Regions from separate parts of the Thioalkalivibrio sp. ALE10 genome, predicted to be linked through region 2. Evidence: predicted binding sites of a transcription regulator. Region 2 holds the regulator's gene; the other holds the start of a gene.

Region 1 (8,904 bases), on a different contig from region 2:
AACTCCACGGCTTCTTCCGAGGCGTACGGGATGCGCTGCAGGTACAGGGCGTCCTGGAAGCCCATCACGCCCAGACCCACCGGGCGATGGCGCAGGTTGGAGCGCCGCGCCTGGGGCACGGAGTAGTAGTTGTAGTCGATCACGTTGTCGAGCATGCGCATGGCCGTGTTCACGGTCTTCTCGAGCTTGGCGTGATCGAACTGGCCGTTCTCGTCCACGTGCGCGGCCAGGTTGACCGAGCCCAGGTTGCACACCGCGATCTCGTCGTCCGAGGTGTTCAGGGTGATCTCGGTGCACAGGTTGGAGCTGTGGACCACGCCGGCGTGCTGCTGCGGGCTGCGCAGGTTGCACGGGTCCTTGAAGGTCATCCACGGATGGCCGGTCTCGAACAGCATGCCGAGCATCTTGCGCCACAGGTCGACCGCGTTGAGGGTCTTGTACACCTTGATCTCGCCGCGCGCGGCCTTCTCTTCGTACTCGCAGTAGCGCTTCTCGAACTCCTCGCCCACCAGGTCGTGCAGGTCGGGGGTCTCGTTGGGCGAGAACAGGGTCCACTGGCCCTCCTCGGCCACGCGCTTCATGAACAGGTCCGGGATCCAGTTGGCGCTGTTCATGTCGTGGGTGCGGCGGCGGTCGTCGCCGGTGTTCTTGCGCAGCTCGATGAACTCCTCGACATCGATGTGCCAGGTCTCGAGGTAGGCGCACACCGCGCCCTTGCGCTTGCCGCCCTGGTTCACGGCCACGGCGGTGTCGTTGGCCACCTTGAGGAACGGGACCACGCCCTGGGACTTGCCGTTGGTGCCCTTGATATGGGCGCCCATGCCGCGCACGCGGGTCCAGTCGTTGCCCAGCCCGCCGGCAAACTTGGACAGCAGCGCGTTGTCGCGGACGGCGCTGTAGATGCCGTCGAGGTCGTCCGGCACGCTGGTCAGGTAGCAGCTGGAGAGCTGCGGGCGCAGGGTGCCGGAGTTGAACAGCGTCGGCGTGGAGCTCATGAAGTCGAAGCTGGACAGCAGCTCGTAGAACTCGATGGCGCGCGCCTCGCGATCGATCTCGTTGATCGCCAGACCCATGGCCACGCGCATGAAGAACGCCTGCGGCAGTTCGAAGCGCACCTCGTCGCTGTGGATGAAGTAGCGGTCATACAGGGTCTGCAGGCCGAGATAGGTGAACTGCAGGTCGCGCTCGGGCTTGAGCGCGGCGCCCAGCTTGTCGAGGTCGTAGCGGGTCAGCTCGTCGTCCACCAGCTCGAGCTCGGCGGCGCGGCGGATATAGGCGCCGAAGTACTCCGGATAGCGCTCGGCGAGCTGCGCCTGGGTGGCCTCCTCGCGGCGGCCGGAGACAAAGCTCAGGGCCTCGCGCCGCAGGTTGTCCAGCAGCAGGCGGGCGGTAACCTCGGAGTAGTTGGGCTCCTGTTCGATCATTACGCGCGCGGCCATCACCAGCGCGGTGCCCACGTCCTTCTCGTGCACGCCGTCGAACAGGTTGCGGCGCGCTTCCTTGAGGATGCGCTCGCCTTCCACCTGGTCGATGCCGTCGCAGGCCTCGTCGACCACCGCCTTGAGGCGCTGCTCGTCCAGCGGCGAGCGGGTGCCGTCGGCGCGGGTCACGTGGACCACCGGCGCCTCGGCCTCCTCCGCCGGACCCTGCTCGGCGGCCTCGGCGGCGCGCTTCTGCGCCTGCTGCTCGCGGTACAGCACGTAGGCGCGGGCCACCTTGTGATGGCCGCCGCGCATCAGCGCCAGTTCCACCTGATCCTGGATGTCCTCGATGTGGACGGTGGTGCCCTGGGTGCCGGCGCGGCGGAACAGGTTGTCGCTCACCTGCGCGGACAGCTCCTTGACGATGTCGTGGATGCGCCGGCTGGCCGCGGCGTTGCCGCCTTCCACCGCGAGGAAGGCCTTGGTGATGGCGACCTCGATCTTGGCCGGGTCAAAGCTGGTGACCTTGCCGTTGCGGCGGATCACCTGATGCTGGCCGGGGCTGGTGGCCATCACTTCCGCCGAGGGCTCGGACTGCGGCGGATAGGTCGTGTCCTGTGCGGATTCGGCAGTCTGGGTGTCGCTGTACATGGGGGCAGGCCTCGCGCGAAACGGTCATCTGGAAAAATCTGGGGTCATCGCCCGGCGATGACGTGGAATACTATAGATCGGGGATCGAGCTCTTGCCAGCCACTACATATAGTACTCGGCGAAATAACAAGCGGGGAACAACCTGTGGACAACTTAGGGGATTCGGCGTCCTGCCGCGGCTGGCGCGAGGGCCGCGGTTGTCCACCGGCGGCCCCATGTAGTGATGGCCCGGGGTCACGATCGGGGCGGAACGGGTTCATGAAATTCGCTTATCGCAACGGGTGTTGGACAAGCCTGCCCCGCGCCCCAATAATCCCGCCCATACAACCGATTTCATGGAGCGAGCAAAATGAGTGACGAGAAGCAGCCCGCGGGCATCATGGCCGCCACCGGGGCGGTGCAGGTTTCCTCCGAGAGCGACGAAGCCGCCAGCAAGTCCGGCGGGAACGAGCGCCATTGCCCGCTGCTGATCCTGGGCTCCGGCCCGGCCGGCTGGACCGCCGCGGTGTACGCCGCCCGCGCCAACCTCAACCCGGTCGTCGTCACCGGTCTGGAACAGGGCGGCCAGCTGATGACCACCACCGACGTGGACAACTGGCCGGGCGACGACGCCGGCGTGCAGGGCCCCGAGCTGATGGAGCGCATGAAGAAGCACGCCGAACGCTTCGACACCACGGTGATCAACGATCACATCCATACCGTGGACGTGAACCAGCGCCCGTTCCGCCTGACCGGCGACCAGGCCACCTACACCGCCGATGCCCTGATCATCTCCACCGGCGCCTCGGCGCAGTACCTGGGTCTGGAGTCGGAAACGACCTTCGCCGGCAAGGGCGTGTCCGCCTGCGCGACCTGCGACGGCTTCTTCTACCGCAACCAGAAGGTGGCGGTCATCGGCGGCGGCAACACCGCCGTGGAAGAGGCGCTGTACCTGTCCAACATCGCCTCCGAGGTGACCCTGGTGCACCGGCGCGATGCCCTGCGCGCGGAGAAGATCCTGCAGGACAAGCTGTTCGAGAAGGAAAAGAACGGCAACGTGAACATCGAGTGGAACCACAACCTCGACGAGATCCTCGGCGACCAGACCGGCGTGACCGGCGCGCGCCTGAAGCACGCGCAAAGCGGCGAGACCAAGGAGCTCGACGTGATGGGCGTGTTCATCGCCATCGGCCACAAGCCCAACACCGACATCTTCCAGGGCCAGCTGGACATGGAGAACGGCTACATCAAGGTGAAGGGCGGCCAGGACGGTGGCGCCACCGCCACCATCGTGCCGGGCGTGTTCGCCGCGGGCGACGTGATGGACCACATCTACCGCCAGGCCGTGACCTCCGCGGGCACCGGCTGCATGGCCGCCCTGGACGCGGAGAAATACCTCGACGAGCAGCTGTGACGCGGACACGGCGGTGAGCGAGGAGCACTCGTCCGACGATCCCGGGACCCCGGGCGCGGAAGCCCGTGCAGCGACCGGTGAAGACGGCCCGCCCGCCGGGGTGGACGAGCGCATCGAGCTGCGCGACGGGCTGGGCGAGCTCGACCCCGCCGCGTGGGATGCCCTCACCGGCGGACGCGAGCCGTTTCTGCGCCATGCCTTCCTCGAGGGGCTGGAACGCCACGAGTGCCTGGGACGGGCCTATGGCTGGTTCCCCCAGCACGTGCTGATCTTCCACGACGACGCGCTGGTGGCCGCCGCCCCCGCCTACGCCAAGACCAACAACTACGGCGAGTTCGTCTTCGACTTCGCCTGGGAAGGGGCCTGGCAGCGCCAGGGCCTGCAGTATTACCCCAAGCTGGTGGTCGCGGTGCCCTACACCCCGGCCACCGGTCCCCGTCTGCTGGTACACCCCGAGGCCCCCGACCCGGACCGCCTGCGCCGTCAGCTGCTGCGCGCGCTGGTCTCGCGCGGGCGCGAACTGGAGGCCTCCGGGGTCCACGTGCTGTTCCCCGAGTCCGCCGACCGCGAAGCGCTGGCCCCGCTGGGGCTGCCCGAGCGCATGGGCTGCCAGTACCACTGGACCAACGCCGCGGACGGCGGCTATGCCGATTTCGATGCCTTTCTCGCCGCGCTGTCGTCGAAAAAGCGCAAGAACATCAAGCGCGAACGCCGGCGCGTCGCGGAAGCCGGCATCACCTTCCGTACCGTCACCGGAGCCACCGGCTCGCCGGAGGACTGGGCGCGCTTCCATCGCTTCTACGTGGACACCTTCGAGAAGCACATGGGCATCCCCACGCTCACCGAGGCGTTCTTCGTGGAGACGGCCGCCGCACTGGGCGATCAGGTGGTGCTGTTCGAGGCCCGCCGCCCGGAGAATGGCGATGGTGAGGATGGCGACGGCGAGACCATCGCCGCCGCGCTGTGCTACCGCAGCCACGACACCCTGTACGGGCGCTTCTGGGGCGCCACCGAGGAGCTGGACGCCCTGCATTTCGAGACCTGCTACTACCAGGGCATCGAGTTCTGCATCCGCGAAGGGCTCACGCGCTTCGAGCCCGGCGCCCAGGGCGAGCACAAGATCCCGCGCGGCTTCCTGCCCACGCCCACCTGGTCGATCCACGCGATCCTGACCCCGGGCTTCGACGGGCCGGTGCGCGATTTCTGCGAACGCGAGGCGGACCTGATGCGCAGCCACTGCGAGCGCCTGCACGAGCATTCGCCCTATCGCCAGGGAGAATCCGGCCATGCCCCCGGTTAACCCCGCGATCCATCCCGTATCCGCAGGAGGCCAGCCCCTGGCCGACCCGGCGCAGGAGATTGCCCGAACGCACAATCGGCCGGAGGGCCGGCCTCCTACCGGCGGCAGGGTTCGCCCCGCCGTAGGAGGCCAGCCCCTGGCCGATCCGGCGCAAGAGATTGCCCGAACGCACAATCGGCCGGAGGGCCGGCCTCCCACCGGGGGCAGGGTTCGCCCCGTCGTAGGAGGCCAGCCCCTGGCCGATCCGGCGCAGGAGACAGCCCGAACGCACAATCGGCCGGAGGGCCGGCCTCCCACCGGGGGCAGGGTTCGCCCCGTCGTAGGAGGCCAGCCCCTGGCCGATCCGGCGCAAGAGATTGCCCGAACGCACAATCGGCCGGAGGGCCGGCCTCCCACCGTCGTAGGAGGCCAGCCCTCTGGCCGATCCGGCGCTGGCCGATCCGGCACCGACCAACCAGGCGCCGCATGAGCCCCCGCAGCCCCATCACCCTCCCTTGGCTGGACCCGGATCACCCGGAGGCGCCGTTCCCGCCGGCGGAGACCGCGCTGGACGAGCCCAACGGCCTGCTCGCCGCCGGCGGCGATCTCTCCGTGCCGCGCCTGGTCAACGCCTACCGCAGCGGGATCTTCCCCTGGTTCGAGGCCGGCCAGCCGATCCTGTGGTGGAGCCCCGACCCGCGCGCGGTGCTGGAACCCGGCGCCTTCCGCATCCGGCGCTCGCTGCGCAAGACCCTGCGCAACGCCGGCTACACCGTCACCTTCGACCGCGCCTTCGAGCGCGTGATCGCCGGCTGTGCCGGGCCGCGCGCCCGCTCCGCCGGCACCTGGATCACCCAGAGCATGCAGGAGGCCTATACCGCGCTGCATCGCGTGGGCCATGCGCATTCGGTGGAGGTGTGGGACGGCCCGCGGCTGATCGGCGGGCTCTACGGGATGGCCGCGGGCCGGCTGTTCTGCGGCGAGTCCATGTTCAGCCTCGAGCGCGACGCCTCGAAGATTGCCCTCGCCTGGCTGTGCCGCCACATGGTGGCCCGGGACTGGCCGCTGATCGACACCCAGATGGCCACCGAACACCTGGTGAACCTGGGCGCGATCGAACTCCCGCGCGACACGTTCCTGCGCCGGATCCGCCCCCTGGTCGCCGACCGGACCGTGCCGCCGCCGGGCCCCTGGACGCTCGACCCGGACCTGCATCCGCTGGACCCGGAGTGGTAGACCCCGGGCAGACCGTCACTGGCGACAAAACGGCCCCACCTGCCAGAACCGCCGGCAGCGGAACTCGGACTCGCAGCTCTCCAGCTGGCTCGCATAGCGACTGGCGCGGTCACGCACCTGACGCGCGGCGCGCTGCACCCCGGGCTTGCCGCGATAGCTGCCGCGGTTATAGCCGCCCTGCCCCTCGTGGTAGGCGAGATACAGGTGCTCCGGGTTATGCAGGGAAACCCCGGTCATGCGCCGGGTGCGCTCGTTGTACCAGCCGATGAAGTCGGTCGCGTGCTTCATGTGCGTGCGCCGGGCGAAGCGGCTGCCGGCGTCCTCGCGGTATTCGCCCCAGACGGGGTCCTGGGCCTGGGCATAGCCATAGGCCGAGGACGGCCGGCGCCACGGGATGATCCCCAGCAGGCGCTCGCGCGGCGGGCGCACGTGGCTGCGGAACGAGGACTCCTGCTGGATGATCGCCATCTGCGTGGCAATGGGAGTGCCCCATTGCTCCTGGGAGTCCAGGGCGTAGTCGTACCAGCGCGGTTCCTCGCGGAAGATCTCGCAGATGTTGCTCTGATCCTGCGGCGGCGAGGGCGAGAGCATCGCGCAGCCGCTGGCCGTCAGCACCAGGGCCAGCAGGGCCAGGGCCCGCATTGCCAGTCGTGAGTTCACCCCGATCTCCGTATTCTTCCCTTGCGATCCGCGCAGTATAGGACAGCACGCACGGGCCGGGCAGTTGCGGGAGACGCCGGGGGCGTGTTCCATTCTCCCGACCCATCCCATTCGGCCGAACAAAGGATCCGCACATGAGCGACAACCCCACCGCAGGCTTCCGCTTCAACCACACCATGCTGCGCGTGAAGGACCCCGACGCGTCGCTGGATTTCTACCGCCGCGTGTTCGGCATGGAGCTGGTGAAGACCCTGGACTTCCCGGAATTCGAGTTCACGCTGTATTTCCTCGCGCGTCAGGACGACGACGAACCCGCGCCGCCGCAGGACGAGGGCGAACGCACCCGCTGGATGTTCAGCCAGCGCGGCATCCTCGAGCTGACCTACAACTACGGCACCGAGAAGGATCCGGACTTCCACTACCACGACGGCAACGCCGAACCGCAGGGCTTCGGCCACATCTGCTTCTCGGTGCCCGACCTGGACGCCGCCGTGCGCTGGTTCGACCAGAACGACGTGGAGTTCGTGAAGCGCCCCGACGAGGGCGGACTGAAGGACATCGCCTTCGTGAAGGACCTCGACGGCTACTGGATCGAGATCCTGGAGCCCGCGCGCCTCACCGGCCTGGGGCGCTGATCCCCCGCCCCATTTCCGAAGCCCCCTGACAGCCCTCGCCGTCCCCCGGATTCCGGGGGGCGGCTTGCTTCGCCCATGATACTGTACAAATATACAGTATATGGACGAACGCGCACCCGAAGCCGACACCGCCCCGGCCTTTGCCGAGCTGACGGCGCTGAGCAACTTCTCGTTCCTGCGCGGGGCCTCGCACCCGGAGGAGCTGGTGGAGCGCGCGGCGGCGCTGGGCTATCGCGCGCTGGCGCTGACCGACATCGCCTCGCTGGCGGGCCTGGTGCGCGCGCACGAGGCGGCGCAGCGCACCGGCGTGCACCTGATCGCCGGCGCCCGCCTGCGGCTGGCCGACGGCCCCGAACTGACCGTTCTGGTGCGCGAGCGCACGGGCTATGCCGCGCTGTGCCGGGTTATCAGCACCGCCCGCCGGGCCGCGGACAAGGGCGAGCATCACCTGACCCGGGCGGATCTGGAGGCGGTCCCGGAAGCCGAGCGCGCCGGCTGGCACGTGCTGCTGCATCTGTGGCCGGAATCCGGCACGGCCGATCCCGACGACGCAGCGGCCTGGCTGCGGGCATGGGCCCCGCCCGGGCAGGGGCATCTGGCGGTCGCGCTGCTGCGCACGCCCGGGGATCCGGCGCAGATCGCCCGGGCACGGCAGCTCGCGCAGGCACACGACCTGCCGGTGACGGCCTGCGGCGACGTGCACATGCATGCGCGCGGACGGCGCGCGCTGCAGGACGTGCTGACCGCGCTGCGCCACCGCTGTACCGTGGCACAGGCAGCCGACCGCCTGTTCCCCAACGGCGAACGCTGCCTGCGCCCGCGCGCGGATCTGGCCACGCTGTATCCGGCCGCCTGGCTGCATCATGCGGTCGCCATCGCGACCGACTGCCGCTTCTCCCTGGACGAACTCGAATACCACTACCCCACCGACCCGCTGCCACCCGGGCGCACGGCCACCGAGTACCTGCGCGAGGAGAGCCTGCGCGGGGCCCGCAAGCGCTGGCCCGACGGCATCCCGGAGCCGGTGCAGGCACAGATCGAGCGCGAGCTGGGCATCATCGCCGAACTGGGCTACGAGCCGTATTTCCTCACCGTGTACGACATCGTGCGCTTCGCGCGCAGCCGCGGGATCCTGTGCCAGGGCCGGGGTTCGGCGGCCAACTCGGCGGTGTGCTACGCGCTGGGCATCACCGCGGTGGATCCGTCGCGCTCGAGCATGCTGTTCGAGCGCTTCATCTCCGCCGAGCGCGGCGAGCCACCGGATATCGACGTCGACTTCGAGCACGAGCGCCGCGAGGAGGTGATCCAGTACATCTACCGGCGCTACGGCCGCGACCGCGCGGCACTGGCCTGCACCGTGATCCGCTACCGCCGCCGCAGCGCCCTGCGCGACGTGGGCCGGGCGCTGGGGCTCTCGCGCGCGCGACTGGACGCGCTGACGGCCAACCTCGCCTGGTGGGACGAGGGCATCCCGGCCGAACGCCTGCGCGAGGTCGGCCTGGAACCCGACGGCGCCCTGGCCCGCCAGTGGCAGGCCCTGACCGCCGAGCTGGTCGGCTTCCCGCGCCATCTGTCGCAGCACACCGGGGGCTTCGTGATCGCCGCCGGGCGGCTCGACGAGCTGGTGCC
Region 2 (8,904 bases):
TCGAGGGCATGTACTCGGCCTATACGCGCATGGCGGAACAGAACACCTGGCTCGGCATGCTCGCGACCCCGCTCACGCTGGACGACATCGTGTTCGGCGAGGCCGTGTGGGCCGCCACCAAGGGCCTGATCTCCGCGATCACCGTACTGATCGTGGCCAGCCTGCTGGGGCTGGTGGCCGACGCGCGCGCCCTGCTGGCGCTGCCGGTGATCTTCCTCGCCGCTTTCACCTTCGGCGCGCTGGCGCTGGTCGTCACCTCGCTGGCGCGCAGCTACGATTTCTTCCTCTACTACTTCACCCTGGCGGTCACCCCCATGCTGCTGCTGTCCGGGGTTTTCTTCCCCCTGGAACAGCTCCCCGGCTGGGTGCAGACCCTGGCCTGGATGCTGCCGCTGGCTCATGTGATCGAGCTGGTGCGGCCCTTGATGACCGGCGAATGGCCGGTCCGCTGGCTGCCGCATCTTGCGGTCATCACTGGCTACGGGGTCCTGGCCATCTGCGTGGCCAGCTACCGCATCCGCCGCCGGCTGTTGCAATAGAGCGGGAATGTTCCAATGATGCGCGTTGTCCTCTAAAACGAACCCTTTCCATCACCTTCAGGTACGAATCGATGAAGAACTGGCTGTTTGCAATCCTTCTGGCCCTGCCGGCCGCCGCGCTGGCGCAGAACGTGGAAATCCGTGACATCGAGGAAGGCGACGGCGACGAGGTCGTGCGCCATGACACCGTGACCGTACATTACACCGGCTGGGTGTACGAGGATGGCGAGGACCAGGGCGAACCCTTCGATTCCAGTCGTGACCGCGGCCAGCCGTTCACCCTGACCCTGGGTGCCGGCGAGGTCATTCCGGGCTGGGAGAAGGGCCTGGAGGGCATGCGCGAGGGTGGGAAGCGCGAGATCATCATCCCGCCGGAACTGGGCTACGGGTCACGCGGCGCCGGTGACGTGATCCCGCCGAACGCCACTCTGCGCTTCGAAGTGGAGATCCTGGAAGTGGAGCGGGCGCCCTTCGGCGGCCTGAACAATAACGAGCTGGCCGGGATGCTGGAACGCGACGACGTGACCGTGGTCGACATCCGCCGCCCCGACGAATGGGCCGAGACCGGGGTGGTCGAAGGCAGCCTGCGCATGACCGCCTTCGACGAACGCGGCCAGTTCATTCCGCAATTCGGTCAGGCGTTCACCGATGCCGTAGACCCGGATGACACCGTGGTCCTGATCTGCCGCACCGGCAGCCGCACCGGCGTACTGGCCCGCGCGCTGGCCGACGGTCTGGGGTACGAGGACGTCCATAACGTCACCGACGGCATCAAGCACTGGCTCGAAGAAGACCGCGTGGTGCGCCACGACTGCCCCGATACCGAGGAGACGGCGGTTTGCTGATGCGGCGACACGCCGGCCCCGGGGCCCTCGGTCTGGTCCTGCTGCTGCTCGCTGCCCCGGCACCGGGCGAAGAAGACAATCGTGAGGACCTTCCGGCGGTACTCCCCGAGCCGGTGACCACCACGCATTCGCTGGAAACGGTGGACGGCGAACGGCTGGAGTACCGCGCGACGGTCGGCTACACCCCGCTGGGCGAGGATCGCGAACACCCCGAGGCGCGGGTCTTCAGCGTGGCCTATACGGTGGACGACGAAGAAGCCGACCGCCCGGTGACCTTCCTGTTCAACGGCGGACCGGGGGCGGCCTCGGCCTATCTCAACGTCGGCGGACTCGGACCGCGGGTCCTGGACACCGACGACCGGGGCCTGTCGGCCGCCACGCCACCACGGCTGACGGACAACCCGAAGACCTGGCTGGCGTTTACCGACCTCGTCTTCATCGATCCGCCGGGCACCGGCTTCAGCCGGGTGATGGAGGCCGGCGATCCCGAAGATTTCTTCGAGCCGGAGGGCGACCTGGCCGCCCTGGAAGAAACCCTGGAACGCTGGCTGGACGACCACGAACGGCGCGGCGACCCGGTGTACCTCGGCGGGGAAAGCTATGGCGGCTATCGCGCCGGTGCCCTGCCGGCGCGGCTGATGCGCAACTCCGGTATCAGCGTCTCGGGCACGGTGCTGGTCTCCCCCGCGCTGGATTTCGGCATGCTCGAGGGCGGCACCGGACGCCCGCTCCCGAACGCCCTGATGCTGCCGGCGCTGACCGCCTCCGCACGCGCACATGACCGCCTGGGCGATGACCCGCCGAGCCTCGAGCAGGCGGAGGCATTCGCGCTGGGGGACTACCTCGAGGGCCTGCTGCACCCGGGGCGGATCGACGCGGAATGGATCGATGAAGTGGCCCGCTTCACCGGGATCGACCGCGACCACCTGCGCGCGACCGGCGGCCGCATCACCCTGAACATGGCGCAGCGTGACCTGCTGCGGGACGAAGGCCGGCTGGTCAGCCTGTACGACGGCGGGATCGATTCGCCCGATCCGGTCCCGACCCGCACGCGACCTCAGGCCGATGCCATCCTCGACGGGCTGGTGGCCCCGCTGTCCACCGCCATGCTGGACCACCTGCGCAACACCCTGGAGTGGTCGCACGGGCATCAGTATCGCCTGCTCAGCCGCGAGGTCTTCGGTGCCTGGGACTGGGACAGCTCGCAGCGGACCGGCCCGGCCTCGGCGATGGACGACCTGGCCACCGCCCTGGCACTCGATCCCCGCTTTCGCATCTTCAGCGTGCACGGCGAGGCCGACCTGATCACCCCCTATTTCGCCACCGAATGGCTGCTGGGGCAGATCGCGCATGCCGCGGACCCGGGCGACGACGAGCGCATCGTCACCGGCCGCTATCCCGGCGGGCACATGCTGTACATGCGTGCCGACACCAACGCCGAGCTGTTCGACGACGCCCGACGCTTCTACACCGGACACGCAGAAGACGGAGCTGAAGCGGACCCCGACTGACCGCTTGCCGACCCGGGCACCCTCCGGTTACTGTAATTATGAACAGTATCCGGAGCCGCCCCCGTGTCGTCCGTCCCGTCGCTCACCCCGCGCCAGCAGGCCATCCTCGACTACATCACCGAGGTGGTGACCACCCAGGGCACCGCGCCTACGCGCAACGAGATCGCCGCGGCCTTCGGTTTCCGCTCGCCGCATGCGGCGGAATGCCACCTCAAGGCCCTGGCGCGCAAGGGTGCGATCGAACTGGTGGGCGGGGCGGCCCGCGGGATCCGCCTGTCCCCCGAGGCCCGCCCGTCTCCCGGCACGCCCCCGGAAGCGGACGGCATCCCCCTGATCGGCCGGGTCGCGGCCGGCTCGCCGCTGCTGGCCACCGAACACATCGAGGGGCACTACCAACTCGGCGACGCCCTGTTCCGCGCCCGCCCCGACTACCTGCTGCGGGTACACGGCGAAAGCATGCGTGATGCCGGCATCCTCGACGGTGACCTGCTCGCCGTGCGCCGCACGCCGGAGGCCCGGGATGGCCAGATCGTGGTCGCGCGCATCGAGGACGAGGTCACGGTCAAGCGCTTCCACCACGATGGTTCGCGGATCCGCCTGCTGCCCGAAAACCCGGATTTCGCCCCCATCGAGATCGACCCCGAGCGCCGCGAACTCGCGATCGAGGGGATCGGCGTGGGCGTGCTGCGCGATCTGGAAAGGGAATGAGCCGCGCCCTGGACTCACTGCTGGAACACCCGTCCCTGTGGCGCGGCCGCCAGGGCGCCCCCGCCAGCGGCGACGCGGTCTGGCCAGCGGGGACACCCGAACTGGAAACGGCCCTGGGCGGCGGCTGGCCGCGCGGCCAGCTGGTGGAACTGCTGGGCGCGCCCTTCGGCAGCGGCGAGACCCGCCTGCTGGTCCCGATGCTCGCCGCCTGCGGGCGCGCACGGCTGTGGATCGCCCTGATCGGCCCGCCGGCCACCCCCTGGCTCCCCGGCTGGCAACAGCTGGGCATTCCCCCGGAGCGGGTCCTGCTGGTGCGGGCCGACCAAGACGGCGAACGCCTGTGGAGTGCGGAACAGTGCCTGCGCGACCCGGCCTTTGGCGTGTTGCTGATCTGGATCCATGGCCCCGCGGAGACCGCACGACTGCGGCGTCTGCGCCTGGCGGCCGGCGAAAGCCGCGCCTGTGCCGTGCTCCATCGTCCACCACAGGCCGCGGAACAGCCCTCACCCGCACATCAGCGCCTGCAATGGCAGCCCCATGGCCGGGGCCTGCGCCTGCACTTCATCAAGGGCAGCGGCGCCCGGTACCGGCGCGGCCGGCCGCTGGATCTCTCCGTGGCACACCCGCCTCCCGCGGAGGGCACCCCGTGATCCCGGACGCACGCCCTGCGCGGCCGGCACCCGACACGGAGCAAGCCCCCCCGGGTCCGACCCTGCAACTGCTCCCGGGGCTCCCGGAGCCGGCGCGGGAACCTGACCCCGCTCCCGTCCCCGCGCCGGAGGCCCGGGAATGCTGGCTGGCCGTGCAGCTTCCGCATCTGGCCCTGGACCTCCAGGCCCGCCGCCGCGCGGATGCCGACCGTCTCGCGCAGCACCCCCTGCTGATCGTGGAACGCGGGGAACGCCCCCGGGTGCATGCCGCCAACCGTGCCGCGCGCCGCGCCGGCGCCCGTCCGGGCATGCCCCTGGGCGATGCCCTGGCCCTGCTGGACACCCCGGAACTGATCGAGGACGACCCGGCGGCCCGTGCGCGCGAGATTCACCAGCTCGCCGCCGCCCTGCTGCAGTTCAGCGACCACGTGCATCCCGAACCCGAAGAGCAGCGCATCCTGCTCGAGGTCGGGCGCAGCCGGCGCCTGTTCGGCGGGCTGCCGGCCCTGCGCGAACGGGCAGAGGCGGTGCTGCGCGAACTGGGTTTCCAGCCGCGCACCGGCATGGCCCGCAGCCCGGCTGCTGCACGGCTGTTCGCCGCGCACCGGCACCCGGAGATCCCCGAGGACCGCGACGCCCTGCGCCGCAACCTGGCACGCTTCCCGCTGAACACCCTGCCGTTGCCCGCGGGCACCCGCGAGGCCCTGCAGGCCACCGGCCTGCGGATGTTCGGTGACCTGCTGCGTCTGCCGCGCACGGAACTGGCACGACGCCACGAACCGGAACTTCTGCAGATCATCGACCGCCTGCTGGGTGATGCCCGCGAGGCCCTGCCGCGCTTTTGCCCCCCGGCCACCCTGGAACTCGCCCTGCGCCTGGATCACGAGATCCGCGCGAGCACCGCGCTGGTGTTCCCCCTGCGCCGCCTGTTGCAGCAGGCTGAGCAGCAACTGCGCGGGCGGGCCCTGAGCCTGCAGCGCATGCAGCTGGAACTGCGGCATCGCGAGACCACCACCCGCCTGAGCCTGGAACGCGGCCAGCCCGGCATCCGCGCGGCGGACTGGCTGAGCCTGTGGCAGACCCGACTGGAGCGCGAAACCCTGCAGGCCCCGGTCATCGGCCTGCGCCTGCACGCGGCCGACCTGCTGGACCCGCCCGCCACCGATGACGGCCTGCTGACCGGAGACCCCGCCGGCGAGAACAACCCGGGCACGCACCTGCCCGCCGTGCTTGCCCGCCTGCGGGCGCGCCTGGGGGCACAGAAGGTCGGCGGCCTGAGCAACCGGGGAACCCCGGCCCCGGAAGACGCGCAGGAGCCCGTCGGCTCCACCCTGCAACGGGGCCGATCCACGCCCGGTCCCGCGCAGCAGGCCTGCGGCACGGCCCTGTGGGTGCACGCGCCGGTGCCGGCAGCGGCCACGGATCTGCAGGGGCTGCAGCCCCTGGGACGCATGGAAAACGGCTGGTGGGACCGGGGAAACGATCAGCGCCGCGACTATGCCCTGGCGCGCGACCCCCGCGGTCGCGGGGTCTGGGTGTTCCGCTGCCTGCGCAGCGGGCAATGGTATCGCCAGGGCTACTGGGGATAGCCCCCGCGGTTACCGGTGGTGTTCGCCCGCCCGCTCCGGCTGAAACAGCACCTTGTCGATGCGCACGTGCATCACGCCCCCGCCCGGACGCAGCCACTCGATCTCCTCGCCCTCCGAGAGCCCGAGCAGGGCACTGCCCACCGGCGCCATGATCGACAGGGAAAGGCCGCCGCGGCAACGACGGACACTACAAAGCCGGGCACGCGGACGCCGGTGCCTCTGTCCCATCGATTCTGGGGGCGAATGACACAAAAGACAAACCCTCCGCACGATGTGATCCGCATCAAGGCCACACGGTCACCGAACTGCTACACAGAGGGCAGATGTGCATCCCGAGGCCCGCATGAATCTCCAGATGAACGAACCGTTGCCCGGCTTCGATCGCCCCCTCGAAGTCCTGCGTGCCTGTCATCGTCGCCTGAAGGGCTGTCTGGAGACGCTCGACCGCCTGCAGGCCCATGTCCCCGATCATGGTGCGGATGCCGAGGCCCAGGCCGCCGCCCAGCGGCTGCTGAAATATTTCCATGCCTCCGCACCGCACCACCATGCCGACGAGGACGAAGATCTGTTCCCGCGGCTCAAGGGCCTCGGCCATCATCCCGACTGCCATCCCCAGCTGCCCGACTGGCTGGACCGTCTTACCGCGGAGCACGAAACCCTGGAAAACGGCTGGTCCCGGCTGGAGCCGGCCCTGCTCGACATCGCCGAAGGACGCGATGCCTCGCTGGACGGCGCGGCGGAATGGATCGACCAGTACCGCCGCCATCTGGCCCTCGAGGAAGAAGCCGTGCTGCCGCTGGCCGAACACCTGCTGGACGCCGATCAATGCCGCGCCATCGGCGAATCCATGGCCCGCCGGCGCGACCTGGAACCGGAACCCCATGGCTGATTTCACTCTCGACCTGCGCGGGCTGGGCGACCATGCCCATACCCGCGCCTATTACACCCTGCGCGAACTCGGCGCCGGTCAGACCTTCGACGTGCTTGTGGAGGAAGAGCCCGAACTGCTGATGGCCGCGGTCGCACAGCAACTGCGTCATGCCATCCACTGGGAAACCGTCGAGGCCGGCCCGCCGCTGTGGACCCTGCGGGTCCGCCGGCGCGACGACACCGAGCCCGTCGACCTGGTCGATCTCCTCACCCGCGACCACCTGCGTATCGACCGCCTGTTCGCCAGCGCCCTGCACCGGGTCAATGCCGGCGACGCCGAGGGCGCAGCACCGGCGTTTCATGCCTACGTCGCCGGACTGCGACGCCACGTACACGTGGAGAACGAACTGATCGTCCCGCTGCTCGATCTGCCGCGCCATCCCCGCGGCGATGACCCGACCTCGATCATGCTGCGCGAACACGAGGAGCTGCTGGACCAGACCGCGATGCTGGAACACGAATTCACCGAGGGCGTGGACGAACCCTGGGCCATCGCGCCGTTCTTCGCCCTGATCTCGGGCGGTCTGGCCAAACACGAAGGACGCGAGGAACAGAACCTGTTTCCCCACTGGAGCCGGCATTTGCGCGAACAACCCGATGTCGCGCGGGAACTCTTCGGCAAGGCCCGGAGCATGCTCATCGTCCCCGACGAGACGGACGAAACGGAGGATTCACCGGAAACGGACCATTCCCGGGGGCCTGCCCGCTAAGGATCGTCGATGCCGGGCGTCAGGGTCTCCAGCCGGCCGTCCGGATACAGGCCGACCACCCCGGCCCGCCCGACGCCGCGCACCCGCACCCCGTCCGGGGTATGCGCCTCGTAGTCCTGGTGATGGTGCCCGTGAACGATCAGCCCGGCCCCCAGCAGCTCGGCCAGGCCGTCGATGGTGTCGAAGCCGCTGGCATGCGGCGACGGCGCCTCGTGGGTGACCAGGATGTCGGCCTTTAGCCCGCGCAGGCGTTCGATGTCTTCGGGATAGATGGAGGTGCGATGGCGCCGGGGCAGGCCCGGTTCGCGATCCCCGGCGCCCTGCCAGCGATCGCGTTCCGGGAGCTGCGCCACATGTTCGCTTCGGGTGAAGAAGACCGGCGCCTTGCAGCGCGGGCCCCGCGGGTACCAGACGCGGCCACGGAACACCCCGCCGAGACCCGCTACCGGCCGGCCGGCCACTTCCGCGACACGCGCATGCAGATTGCCCGCCACATAGGAACTGCCGAACACATTCGCCCAGGCCGCATCGGTATCACTCTCGTGATTGCCGGGGATCCAGTAGATCGCCGGCATCGTGGCACCCGCCGCCACGGCTTCCCGCAACGGCGCCAGTACGGCATCCAGTGACTGTTCGCGCAGTTCCATGTCCCCCAGCAGGACCACGGCCCGCGGCCGGTACCGTGCCACCGCCTCGATCAGGGGATCGAAGAGGCCATGGGGATCGCCATAGAACAGAATATCGGGTGCCACGCCGCTCCCGGGGGGTTCGCGAATGCGCCTACCCTAACGCATCCCCGCCCCCGGGCGCGCGCCGCCCGCGATCAGCGCAGGTAACGCCCGCGCAGCATGTTGTAGTACAGCGGCTTGATCATGTGCACCTTCAGCCGCCACCACATCCAGCTCGGCTGCCCCTGGTCGATGAAGCCGAAGGTCGGGACCTCCTCCAGAGTGTAGTCGAATTCGACCAGGGCCGCCTTGCCCACCTCTGTGATCAGGGGGCAGGAGGTGTAGCCGTCGAAACGCTGTTGCGGTTCGCGGTCCTGCAGCACCGACACCAGGTTGTCCGGGGTCACCGAACCGTGGGCCCGGACCGTGGAGGCCGTCTTGCCAATCGCCGTGTCCACCACGTCGCCCGCGCCGAATACGTTCGGGTAGCGGGCATGCTGGAGGGTCTGGTCGTCCACGGCCAGCCAGCCGCCTTCCGCCAGACTGCCGTCTTCCACCGCCAGACCGGCCTCGCGCACCCAGTCGTGGGCGCGCATGGGCGGCACCACGTGGAGGTAGTCGTAGTCCACCGTCTCGCGATTGCCGCCGCCGTCCACGAAGGTTGCACGGCGCAGCTCGGGCTCCACGCCCTGCAGCACGGACCCGGATTCGATCCCGACTCCGCGCTCGCGATAGATGTCGCGCACCATCCCGT

Evidence for each region. Region 2 encodes LexA, which represses DNA repair genes until DNA is damaged. Its sites were predicted from a motif close to TACTGTNNATATNNACAGTA; they were not measured.
Region 1: the regulator LexA is predicted to act here: its motif matches at 7,355-7,374, upstream of F788_RS0106475 (error-prone DNA polymerase).

Annotation. Positions count from the first base shown of each region.
Region 1 covers NZ_KB906452.1:5,095-13,998, forward strand. The annotation lists gene F788_RS0106445 (ribonucleoside-diphosphate reductase subunit alpha) at 1-2,072, opposite strand, end outside; gene trxB (thioredoxin-disulfide reductase) at 2,422-3,465, shown strand; gene F788_RS0106455 (GNAT family N-acetyltransferase) at 3,479-4,765, shown strand; gene aat (leucyl/phenylalanyl-tRNA--protein transferase) at 5,231-5,980, shown strand; gene F788_RS0106465 (hypothetical protein) at 5,996-6,622, opposite strand; gene gloA (lactoylglutathione lyase) at 6,775-7,275, shown strand; gene F788_RS0106475 (error-prone DNA polymerase) at 7,376-8,904, shown strand, end outside.
Region 2 covers NZ_KB906456.1:73,414-82,317, forward strand. The annotation lists gene F788_RS0111440 (ABC transporter permease) at 1-539, shown strand, start outside; gene F788_RS0111445 (FKBP-type peptidyl-prolyl cis-trans isomerase) at 611-1,384, shown strand; gene F788_RS0111450 (S10 family peptidase) at 1,384-2,895, shown strand; gene lexA (transcriptional repressor LexA) at 2,959-3,603, shown strand; gene imuA (translesion DNA synthesis-associated protein ImuA) at 3,600-4,253, shown strand; gene F788_RS0111465 (DNA polymerase Y family protein) at 4,400-5,842, shown strand; partial or broken gene F788_RS13430 (GreA/GreB family elongation factor) at 5,852-6,010, opposite strand; gene F788_RS0111475 (hemerythrin domain-containing protein) at 6,186-6,731, shown strand; gene F788_RS0111480 (hemerythrin domain-containing protein) at 6,724-7,482, shown strand; gene F788_RS0111485 (metallophosphoesterase) at 7,479-8,234, opposite strand; gene F788_RS0111490 (NAD(P)/FAD-dependent oxidoreductase) at 8,306-8,904, opposite strand, start outside.